Regions from separate parts of the Allobosea sp. RCC_152_1 genome, predicted to be linked through region 2. Evidence: predicted binding sites of a transcription regulator. Region 2 holds the regulator's gene; the other holds the start of a gene.
The links. The regulator PhoB, encoded in region 2, activates phosphate uptake and scavenging genes when phosphate is short. The targets are predictions, from matches to a motif close to TGTCATNNANCTGTCAT.
Positions count from the first base shown of each region.

Region 1: the regulator PhoB is predicted to act here: its motif matches at 2,213-2,229, upstream of AB6806_RS16195 (esterase-like activity of phytase family protein).

Region 1 covers NZ_JBFUPU010000004.1:313,123-319,006, forward strand. Annotated here, with positions in the region: gene AB6806_RS16185 (ATP-binding cassette domain-containing protein) at 1-228, shown strand, start outside; gene AB6806_RS16190 (SPW repeat protein) at 271-633, opposite strand; gene AB6806_RS16195 (esterase-like activity of phytase family protein) at 787-2,145, opposite strand; gene AB6806_RS16200 (2-hydroxyacid dehydrogenase) at 2,294-3,238, opposite strand; gene deoA (thymidine phosphorylase) at 3,235-4,560, opposite strand; gene deoC (deoxyribose-phosphate aldolase) at 4,560-5,321, opposite strand; gene AB6806_RS16215 (purine-nucleoside phosphorylase) at 5,325-5,884, opposite strand, start outside.
Region 2 covers NZ_JBFUPU010000002.1:741,195-747,078, reverse strand. Annotated here, with positions in the region: gene pstA (phosphate ABC transporter permease PstA) at 1-552, shown strand, start outside; gene pstB (phosphate ABC transporter ATP-binding protein PstB) at 592-1,398, shown strand; gene phoU (phosphate signaling complex protein PhoU) at 1,421-2,140, shown strand; gene phoB (phosphate regulon transcriptional regulator PhoB) at 2,153-2,851, shown strand; gene AB6806_RS09970 (SpoIIAA family protein) at 2,904-3,290, opposite strand; gene AB6806_RS09965 (LysR substrate-binding domain-containing protein) at 3,347-4,258, opposite strand; gene AB6806_RS09960 (amino acid ABC transporter permease) at 4,461-5,360, shown strand; gene AB6806_RS09955 (amino acid ABC transporter ATP-binding protein) at 5,357-5,884, shown strand, end outside.

The sequences.
Region 1 (5,884 bases), on a different contig from region 2:
GCCGAGCTGATCCTGCAGCTCAAGAAACAGGGCATCGGCATCTTCCTGATCAGCCACGATCTGCACGATGTCTTCGACCTCGCCGACCGCGTCACGGTGATGAAGAACGGCAAGGTCGTCGGGACGGCCCGCACGGCGGACGTCACCCAGGACGAGGTGCTGGGCATGATCATCTCGGGCAAATGCCCGCCGGCGGCGGTAGCCGGCCCCGGCGCGCTGCGGAATTAGACCGCGCGGGGGCCAGTTCCGCCAGGAAGAGCGCGAAGCTCCTCAGGCCGTTGCGTGCGGCTCGTGATGGTAATCCCAGACCGCCCAGGCCGAAACCGCCGCGGTCAGCAAACCGAGGACGATATGGGTCCGGAAGGCGGCGGGATTGCCGGTGAAGCCGAGCATCCAGGGCGAGGCCACCAGCCAGAGCCCGAGTGCCAGGTTCAGCCATTCCTCCCACTCGGCGAAGGCCGTGAGCGCGGCGACCGCGACCAGGGCGAGCACCACGGCGACGATCCAGGCATTGCGCGTCGGCATGAAGTCGCCGACAAAGCCCATGAACCAGGGTGAGAAGAACAGCAGCGCGGCAAGGATCAGGTTTAGCCAGTCCTGCGACCGTCTGATGTTCGTATTCGCGGTCAACATGATCACCTCCATCGGTGAAGATCATCCAACCACTACGCCTCGCGCACGAGGCGCTTGGTCGATTTATTATACGCCGAGCCGGCAATATTTCAAGAACAGACGAGGAACGACCGCGCCGACCCCGCGCACTGCGGTGCCGGCGCAGGCACGATCTCACTTCGCGTCGAGCAGATCCTTCACCGACAGCAGGACGAGTTCGTTGTCGTCGGCCTTCTTCGGGTCGCGCGAGGAGGAGAAGGGCAGGTTGTTGTCGTTGCCGACGACGATCACGCCATTCGCCCGGTCGACCACGTCGACGTTCTCGATGGTGAAGAACGGGAAGGTGAAGACACCGCCCTTCGTGCCCTGCTTCGCCTTGCCGTCGGGATCGGCGATCTTCATCAGGTCGATATAGCCGATACGGCGCACGGGCTTGCCGACATTGGCGTCGGTCATCTCGATCTTGACGATCCGCTTGTGCTTGGCGATGTCGTGGAAGCAGTCCGGGCCGCGGCTTCCCGGCGCGCAGGCCTTGTCGGCGGTGCCCTCGCCGTTGTCGCGCTCGATGATCAGGCCCGTCGTGGCATCGATCATGTTGAAGTCGCCAATGGCGAGACCCTTGGCTTCGAGCGGGAAGAACCAGGAACGGCCGGTCCACTTCTCGTTCTGGACGTCGAATTCGAGGATGCGGAGGACTTCCTTGCCGTCGACTTCCTCGTTGCCCTTGGTTTCCGCGTTCCAGAGCGGGCCTTCGAGCAGCGGGTAGAGGAAGCGGCCATCCGGCGACTGGGCCATGCCCTCGAAGCCCTTCGAGCGGCGGACATTGAACTCGACCGGCAGGTTCGGCGCGGCCGGGGTGGTGACGGCGTAGTGATCGGGCGAGCGGGCCGGCTTGCCGTCGACCAGCGTCTCGAACACGGCCTCGACCTTGCCATTGGCGTCGACGCGGATGAGATAGGGGCCGAACTCCTCGCCGATCCAGTATTTGCCACCGATCGGCTGGATCGATTCCGGATCGAAATCGGCGCCGGTCAGGTAGCGCTTCTCGGTGCCCTCATGGACGATGCGGAAGGGGACCTTCTTGTCGGGATCGTGCAGGAAGGTGGTCGAGACACGTTCGAGCGCGCCCTTGCCGAAATCGGCCTTCAGGCGATGAAAGAACAGCATCGCGTCGGGCGAGTTCACCTTGGCGCCGAAGCCGTTATCGGTCAGCACGAGGAACTCGTTGTTGCCCAGCGAACGGATGCCGGAGAAGCCCTGGACCGGCTGGCCGGCGAAGGGGGTCGAGAGCCCCGTCGGGCGCCCGCCCGAGGTGCCCATCACCGTGCTGACGGCCTCGACGCGCTTGCCCGGCGTGACGAACTTGCCGGAAACCTTGAGATCGGCCGGCGCATCGGCGGGGGCGGGGATGATCGTCTCGGCCGGCAGCAGCGCCTGGCTCAGAAGCTTCGCGGGAAATTCCTTCGGAGACTCCTGCGCTCCGGCGAGCATGGTGGACGACAGAAGCAGGATAATGGCGAGCGACGAGCGCATGAAATTCTCCGGGCTGAAAAGGACCAGCCGGCTTCGCGCGCCCGGATGGCACCCCGACAACAACGGGGTGACGGTTCGGTGAAGGCGCCAGATGGCGCTACGGCATCGGCCGCTTCCGAAAACCGGATTCGACTTTTCGGGCCAGTGCTCAGTAGCCCCGGGCCGGATCGACGGCATGCAGCAGCGGCTCGCCCGCCTCCAGCCGCCTGATCTGCGCCGCGACCAGCGTGGCGATCGCCTCCGGCTCGGACATCGCCGCGTTATGCGGGGTGACGGTCACGCCCGGATGGCTCCACAGCGGCGACTCCACCGGCAGCGGCTCGGTCTCGAACACGTCGAGCGTCGCACCCTTGAGCGTGCCGGCATCGAGCGCGGCGATGATGTCATCGGCAACCTGAAGGCCGCCGCGGCCCGGATTGATCAGGAAGGGCCCGCCGAGCCGGCCGTCCTGCGCGAGCCCCGCAAAAAGCCCGGCGTTGAGGATGCCGCGCGTCTCGGGCGTCAGCGGCACCAGGCTGACGAGGATGTCGGTCCGCGCCAGGAAATCCTTCATGCCATCCTCGCCGGAGAAGGTCTGCAGCCCTTCGACGCTCTTCGGCGAGCGGCTCCAGCCGGCCACGTCGAAGCCGATGATCTTGAGCTTGGCCACAGCATCGAGGCCGAGTTCGCCGAGCCCCATGATGCCGACACGGACGGAACGGGCCGCCGGCTGGTTGCGGTCGTCTTCCCAGAGCTTCGCCTGCTGCTGGCGCATGTAGCGATGCTGCTGGCGCAGATACATCAGGCAATGCAGCACGACATATTCGCTCATCCGCGTCGTCAGGTCGGGGTCGACCACGCGTGCGATCGGCACTTCCGGCAATTTGTCGTCGGCGAAGAGGAAATCGACGCCGGCACCGAGCGAGAAGATCGCCGCGAGGTTCGGCAGGCCGGTCAGGCTGCCGGCCGGATGCTTCCAACTCGCAACATAATGCACGGCGCGGCGGTCGAAGGGCTCGCCCGGCACCACGATCGGCATCTCCGGCAGCAGCGCCTGGAAGCGCGCCCGCCAGTCCTCGACATGCCAGCCCGTCATGGCCAGAAGCAAACTCATGCCCGTGTTCTCTCCGTGATCCGTCCGGCGACCAGCTCGCCCTGCGCCGCACCCTCTCCGATCCGATAGGCCTTGCGCAAGCGCTCGCTTGCCGCAAGGAAAGCGTCCTCGCCGCGCGCATGGACGATGGCGAGCGGACGGTCCGGCCCGAGCGTCGCGCCGATGCCGGCCATATCGGTGAGGCCGACCGCATGGTCGATGCCGTCCTGCGGCCGCAACCGGCCGCCGCCCAGCGCCACGACCGCGAGGCCGACGGCGCGGGTATCGATGCCCGAGACCATCCCGGCCGTCTCGGCGAAGACCGGCTTCACGACCGGCGCCGCGGCGAGATGCTTTGCCGGCGCTTCGAGCAGATCGGCAGGGCCGCCCAGCGCCACCACCATCCTGGCGAAGCGCTCGGCCGCGGCACCCGAGGCGAAGGCATCCTCGATCCTGCCACGCGCTTCGTCGAGGTTCGCCGCCAGACGGCCGAGCAGCAGCATCTCGGCGCCGAGCGCGACCGTGACCTCGTGGAAGCGCGGCTCGCGCCGGCGACCGGTCAGATGGTCGAGCGCATAGGCAACCTCGAGCGCATTGCCGGCGGCGCTGGCGAGCGGCTCGTCCATGTCCGTGAGCAACGCTGTGGTCGGCAGGCCGGAGTCGTTGGCGACGCCGACGAGCGCCTGCGCCAGGGCGCGCGCCTTCGCGGGTTCCGGCAGGAAGGCGCCGGAGCCGAACTTCACGTCCATGGCGAGGCCGTGCAGGCCAGCGGCGAGTTTCTTCGACAGAATCGAGGCCGTGATCAGCGGCAGCGATTCCACCGTCGCGGTGACGTCCCGGATGGCGTAGAGGCGCTTGTCGGCCGGGGCGAGATCGGCGGTCTGGCCGATGATGGCGCAGCCGGCCTCGCGCACCACCTTGCGGAACAGGGCGAGATCGGGCTGCGTCACATAGCCCGGCACCGCGTCGAGCTTGTCGAGCGTGCCGCCGGTATGGCCGAGGCCGCGGCCGGAGATCATCGGGACATAGCCGCCGCAGGCCGCGACCGCGGCTGCCAGCGGCAGGCTCACCGTATCGCCGACGCCGCCGGTCGAGTGCTTGTCGAGGGCGGGGCCGGGCAGATCGTCCCAGTTCAGCACCGTGCCGGAATCGCGCATGGCGAGCGTCAGCGCCACGCGCTCCTTCTCGGTCATGTCGTTGAAGAACACGGCCATGGCGAAGGCCGCCGCCTGCCCCTCGCTGACCGAGCCGTCGGTCAGCCCGGCGATGATCTGGCGGATATCGGCATCGGGCACTTCATGGCCGTCGCGCTTGGCCGCGATGATCTCCTGCGTCAGCCGCATCAGTAAGTCCCCGGTGCGGCCTCACCGGCCGCGGCGCCGTCGATCGCCGCGAGCAAGGCGCCATGCAGGCCGCTCGCGCCGAAGCGGAAGGTTCGCGGCGTCGCCCAGTCCGGCCCCATGATCGCATCGGCGAGGTCGAGATAGCCTTTGGCGTCGGCGAGTGTGCGGATGCCGCCGGAGGGTTTCAGCCCGACCGGCCGGCCGGCCATGGCGATGACGTTGAGCATGACGCGCGCGGCGGGGATGCTCGCCGAACGGGCGGTCTTGCCGGTCGATGTCTTGATGAAGTCCGCGCCCCAGGCGATGGCGAGCTCGGCCGCCGTCCTGACCTTTTCGAGATCGGGATATTCCCCGGTCTCAAGGATGACCTTCATCAGCTTGTCGCCGCAGCGCATCCTGACATTGCGAAGCATCGCGGTCGCCGCCGTCGTATGGCCGGCGAGCACGGCCTGCCAGGGCAGGACGAGGTCGATCTCGTCGGCGCCGGCCTCCAGCGCCTCCTCGGTCTCGCGGATGACCGGCGCGATCGGCGTCCCGCCCTCCGGGAAATTGACGACCGTCGCGATCCGCACCGGACCGTCGCCCAAGGCCTCGCGCGCCGTCGCGACGAAGCGCGGCCAGAGGCAGACCGCCGCGACCGGAACCGGTCCGGAGACGGCGCGGCGGCAGAGATCGCGGGCGCCGTCCTCGGTGGCGTCGTCGGCGAGGTCGGTCAGGTCGAGCAGCGCGAGCGCGCGTCTGGCGAAAGCGTCGTCCGACATGGTTCAAAGCTCCGACAGGAAGGCGCGCAGCAGGCGGCGCAGCGAGCGCGAGGCCACCGCGGCGACATCGCGCGTCTCGCCGTGGTGAGGGGCGCCACCATGGAGGCCGGCGCCCATATTGGTGACGATGGACAGGCCGGCGACACGGAGATCGTAGCGCCGCGCCAGGATGACTTCCGGAACGGTCGACATGCCGACGAGATCGGCGCCGAGCGTCTTCGCCATGCGGATTTCCGCCGGCGTCTCGAAGCTCGGCCCGGTAAACCACATATAGACGCCCTCGCCCAACGGCACGATCGCGTTCGCCGCGGCGCGCTTCAGCCGCCCGCGCAGCAACGGATCATAGGCATCGACCATCGGCACGAAGCGGCCGTCGCCCCGATCGCCGACGAGCGGATTGGGGCCGTTGAGGTTGATGTGGTCGGTGATGAGCGCAAGGCTGCCCGGCCCCATCGAGGGCGAAAGCGAGCCGGCCGCATTGGTCAGGATCAGCGGCGGCGAGCCGAAGGCGGTGAGCAGGCCGAGCGGCACGCGCATCACCGCGGAATCGCCGCCTTCGTAAT
Region 2 (5,884 bases):
CGCGGCTCCAAGCTCGCCAACATCATCCGCTTCATCAACGACATCCTGCTTTCGGCGCCGTCGATCCTGATCGGCCTGTTCGTCTACGTCATCCTGGTCGAGCCCTTCCGCGGCTATTCCGGCTGGGCCGGCGGCGTCGCGCTCGGCATCATCGCGATCCCGGTCATCGTGCGCACCACCGAGGACATGCTCAGCCTCGTGCCCGGCCCGCTGCGCGAGGCAGGCTCGGCGCTCGGCGCGCCGCCTTCCGTCGTCATCACCAGCGTGACCTGGCGCGCGGCGAAGGCCGGCATGGTCACTGGCATCCTGCTGGCACTCGCCCGCATCGCCGGCGAGACGGCGCCGCTGATCTTCACCGCGCTGAACAACAATTTCTGGTTCTCGCCCAATCTCGTCGGCGGCGTTTCCAACCTGCCGGTCACGATCTACCAGTTCGCCTCCGCCCCTTACGAGAACTGGCAGCAACTCGCCTGGGCTGGTTCGCTGATCATCACGATCTCGATCCTGCTGCTCTCGATCATCGCCCGGCGCGTCGTCGCCGGCGGCAAATAAGACTTGAATCCAGCCCGGTCGCGCCCGACCTTGAGGACCATGTCGATGCTTTCGACCCTTGAACTCTCCCCGCAGTCGCTCGATGCCGAGGCTCCCGTCCGGATCGCGGTGAAAAACCTCGATTTCTACTACGGCGAGCACAAGGCGCTGAAGAACATCAATCTCGACTTCCGTGACCGCCATGTCACGGCGCTGATCGGGCCTTCGGGCTGCGGCAAGTCGACCCTGCTGCGCATCTTCAACCGGATCTACTCGCTCTATCCGGAGCAGAAGGCGACCGGCGAGATCATGCTCGACGGACGCAACATCATCTCCAACGACGTCGATGTGAACGAGCTGCGCTCGCGCGTCGGCATGGTGTTCCAGAAGCCGACGCCGTTCCCGATGTCGATCTACGACAACGTCGCCTTCGGCATCCGCCTCTACGAGAAGCCGCCGAAGTCGGAGCTCGACGACCGCGTCGAGGGCGCACTGCGCCGCGCCGCGCTCTGGGACGAGGTCAAGGACAAGCTGAAGAGCTCCGGCATGGGCCTCTCCGGCGGCCAGCAGCAGCGCCTGTGCATCGCGCGCACCATCGCGCAGAAGCCGGAAGTGATCCTGTTCGACGAGCCGACCTCGGCGCTCGACCCGATCTCGACCGGCAAGATCGAGGACCTGCTGGAGCAGCTCAAGAGCGACTTCACCATCGCCATCGTGACGCACAACATGCAGCAGGCGGCGCGCATCTCGCAGTACACGGCCTTCATGTATCTCGGCGAGGTCATCGAGTTCGCGCCGACCAACACGATCTTCATGAACCCGGCGAAGAAGCAGACGCAGGATTACGTCACCGGCCGGTTCGGCTGAGCGGCGACGGAGGAGGAACCCCATGACCGACCATATCGTCCGCTCCTACGACGCCGATCTCGAAGGCCTTCGCCGCAGCCTCGCCGAAATGGGCGGGATGGCCGAGCGCATGCTCGGCGATGCGACCGTGGCGCTGGTGCGCCGCGACACCACGCTGGCCCAGAAGATCATCTCCGCCGATCAGCGCCTCGACAATCTCCAGCGCGAGGTCGAGGAGAAGGCGGTGCTGACCATCGCCCGGCGCCAGCCGCTGGCCAACGATCTGCGCGAGCTGATCTCCGCCATCCGCATCGCGGCGGATGTCGAGCGTGTCGGCGATCTCGCCAAGAACATCGCCAAGCGCGCCGTCGCCATCTCCGGGCAGTTCCAGCCGCCGCACCGCGCCGTGGTCGGGCTGGAGCACATCAGCCGCCTCGTTCAGGCGCAGCTCAAGGACGTGCTCGACGCCTATGCCGCCGGCAACGAGCAGAAGGCGCTCGAGGTCTGGCGCCGCGACGACGAGATCGACGCGCTCTACACCTCGCTGTTCCGCGAGCTCCTGACCTATATGATGGAAGATCCGCGCAACATCACCTTCTGCACGCATCTCCTGTTCTGCGCCAAGAACATCGAGCGCATCGGCGACCACACCACCAACATCGCCGAGACGATCCACTATCTCATCACCGGTGACTCGCTCGACGCGAACCGGCCGAAGCTCGACACGACCAATATCGAGGTCGAGGCGATCACGGGTAGCTGAGGCTAAGGAATCATGGCGGCACGCATCCTGATCGTCGAGGACGAAGAGCCTCTCACCCTGCTGCTGCGCTACAACCTCGAAGCCGAGGGCTTCGAGGTCGACAGCGTGGCGCGGGGGGACGACGCCGAACTGCATCTGCGCGACCACACGCCCGATCTGGTGCTGCTGGACTGGATGCTGCCGGGCCTTTCCGGCATCGAGCTCTGCCGCCGGCTGCGCTCGCGGCGCGACACCGAGCGGGTGCCGATCATCATGTTGACGGCGCGCGGCGAGGAGACCGAGCGGGTGCGCGGGCTCGCGACCGGCGCCGACGACTATGTCGTGAAGCCGTTCTCCCTGCCGGAGCTGACGGCGCGCATCCAGGCGCTGCTGCGCCGGGCGAAGCCCGGCCATGTCGCCGGTCTTCTGCAGGCGGGCGACCTTGAGCTCGACCGCACCACCCGGCGCGTCCGCCGCGCCGGCAGCGAGCTGCATCTGGGGCCGACCGAGTTCCGCCTGCTCGAGTTCCTGATGCAGGCACCGGGCCGCGTCTATTCCCGCGCCCAGCTCCTCGACGCCGTCTGGGGCCGGGACGTCTATATCGACGAGCGCACCGTCGACGTGCATGTCGGCCGCCTGCGCAAGGCGATCACGCCTGCCGACGCCAAGGACCCGCTCCGGACCGTGCGCGGCGCGGGCTATGCCTTCGACGAGACGTTCGCCAGAAGCTGACCGCCGCCGGAGCTGACACGCGAGCCGAGCCCCGGCTCGCAGCGCCCGTGCTTCAGGTGTCGGGGCCGCCCTCGATATCGGCGGCCCAGGCCAGCGCGGCTTCGCGCTCGGCCGGCGGGAAGGTGCGGATCTCGACGAAGGGGACCACCGGGGCGAAGAGCCGCGCGACGCGATCGAGCCAGCCCTTCTCGACGATGATCGCCTCCTTGGGGAAGCGCCTGAGTTCCCAGAGCTTGCCGAAGCTGTAGCGCGCGTCCTTCCAGGCGGCGGCGAAGGTCATGTCGTCGAAGGCGGTGATATCGGCGAGGATCGCGACCTTCTCGTGCCGGCTCAGCCGGTCTTCGACATCGGCGGCGACGCGCTCGATATCGGCCGGCTCGATGGTGCCGCTGAACGCGATGGCGAGAACATGGTCGGGAGCCGGAAGAATGGTGATCATGGCGGCCTCCTCCTGTGCCGATGTCAACGCATGGCCGGCCGGGAGGTTGCGGGCGCTCAGGCTGCTCGCGTCGCCGCGTCGAAAGCCGCGGCCTCCGTCCTCAGCCAGGCGATGAAGGCGTCGAGGCCGGGGCGCGAGGGCTGGTCCAGGCGGCGGGTCAGCCAGCAGCCGGTGACGCTGGTGAAGCCGATATCGAGCGGGTTGACCAATGCGCCCGAAGCCAGTTCCTCGGCGACATAGCAGCGTGGCGCCAGCGCGACGCCGAGCCCCGCGACCGCGGCGCGGATGATGACGGAGTAATAGCCGTATCGGACGGTATGGGCCGGCACCGCGCCGCGCAGGCCATGCGCCTCGGTGAACTCGGCCCAGAAGGCCGGCATCTGGTAATGCTGCAGCAGCGTCATCTTCTGGATGTCGGCGGCGCGGCGGAAACCGCCCATGCGCTCCAGCAATTCGGGCGCGGCGACGAGGGCGACATCGCGGCCGAACAGATAATGCGCCTCCTTGCCGGGCCAGGGCGGGGTGCCGTGGTTGATCTCGATGTCGGGCTCTTCCGTCTCGTTTTCGCTGACATAGTTGGTGAACTGGACATCGACGCCGGGATGGGCCTCGGCGAAGACGGGGAAGCGCTCCATCAGCCAGCGCTCGCCGGCGATGGCGACCATGTGCAACCGGATCGGCCGGGCGATGGCGACGCGCTCGGCCAGGCGCATCGCACCGCGTTCCATCTGCTCCAGGGCGGCCTCGGCATAGGGCAGGTAGATTGCGCCGGCCTCGGTGAGCTTGAGGCCGACCGGATTGCGCTCGAACAGCACGGTGCCGAGATGGTGCTCGAGCGACAGGATCTGCTTGGAGACCGCGCTCTGCGTCAGGTTGACGACGCCTGCGGCGCGGGCGGTCGAGCCCAGTCGCGCGACGGTGACGAAGGCGCGCATGGCGGTGGAGGAGGGCGGGGGCCGCAAGGCCATGGGTATTCCGTTTTGGACTAGGCTACCGGAGATCGTTTCGTTTGCTGGCTGCCGGGTCAAGAGGTCATTCTTACGCTTGGGGAGGAGGGGCTCGCATGAATTTGACAATCTGCCCGTGCTGCGGTGGTTTCCGCGGACCAACGGCATCGCGGTCGATGGCGCTTTCGAGAGCCGCCGGCAAGCCTGTCCGGGAGCGCCGTCGATGAGCCATGCCGTCACCTCGCCGGTCGCCAGCCGCGATCTGGCCGCGATCGCGCGACTCAGGATCGTGCCGCGTCGTTTCTATGGGCGTTGGGTCGCGGCGGCGCTCATCATCGCTGTCCTCGCCTGGATCGTCGCCGCCTTCGTCAAGGGCGACATCGCCTGGCCGGTGGTCGGGCAGTTCTTCACCGCGCCCGCGATCCTCTCCGGTCTCGGCAACACGCTGATCATGACGGTCTGCGCAATGACGCTGGGCATCGTGCTCGGGGTCGTCTTCGCGATCATGTATATGTCGCCGAACCCGGTGCTGCGCAGCGTCGCGCTGTTCTACATCTGGTTCTTCCGCGGCACGCCGCTGCTGCTGCAGCTCCTGATCTGGTTCAACCTGGCGCTGGTCTTCCCGACCATCGGCATTCCCGGGCTGTTCTCCTGGCGCACCATCGACATCATCGGTCCGTTCATGGCGACGCTGCTCGGGCTCGGCATGAACCAGGGCGCCTATACCGCCGAGGTGGTGCGCGGCGGCATCCTCTCCGTCGATACCGGGCAGACCGAAGCCGCCAAGGCGATCGGCATGACGCGGCTGACGGCGCTGCGTCGCATCGTGCTGCCGCAGGCGATGCGCGTCATCATTCCGCCGGTCGGCAACGAGGTGATCAGCATGGTGAAGCTGACCTCGGTGGCGAGCGTGATCCAGTATGCCGAGATCCTGCGCAACGCCCAGACGATCTATTTCGCCAATGCCCGCGTCATCGAATTGCTGATCGTCGCCGCCGGCTGGTATCTGCTCGTGGTGACGCTGCTGCAGATCGGGCAGTATTTCCTCGAGCGCCATTTCTCGAAGGGACGCGGCGAGAGGCGGGCGAAACGCACCGTCAAGATCGAGGAGGAGCCGGCATGAGCGCGGCGCAGAACCAGGCGGATGCGGATACCGCCATCGTCACCGTCGCCAATGTCAGCAAGTTCTTCGGCGATCTGAAGGCGCTGAACGACGTCTCGCTCTCGGTCGAGCCCGGCATGGTCCAGTGCATCATCGGGCCGTCTGGCTCGGGCAAGTCCACGCTGCTGCGCTGCATCAACCAGCTCGAGAAGATCGACCAGGGCGCGATCCGCGTCGATGGCGAACTGATCGGCTATCGCCGCGTCGGCGACGAGCTGCACGAGCTGACCGACCCGGAGATCGCGCGCCAGCGCCTCGTCACCGGCATGGTGTTCCAGCGCTTCAACCTGTTCAACCACATGACGGCGCTGCAGAACATCATCGAGGGGCCGCTGACCGTGCTGAAGCGGCCGCGCAAGGAGATCGTCGCGGATGCCATGGCGCTGCTGGAGCGTGTCGGCCTCGCCGAGAAGCGCGACGCCTATCCGAGCGAGCTCTCGGGCGGGCAGCAGCAGCGCATCGCCATCGCCAGGGCGCTGGCGATG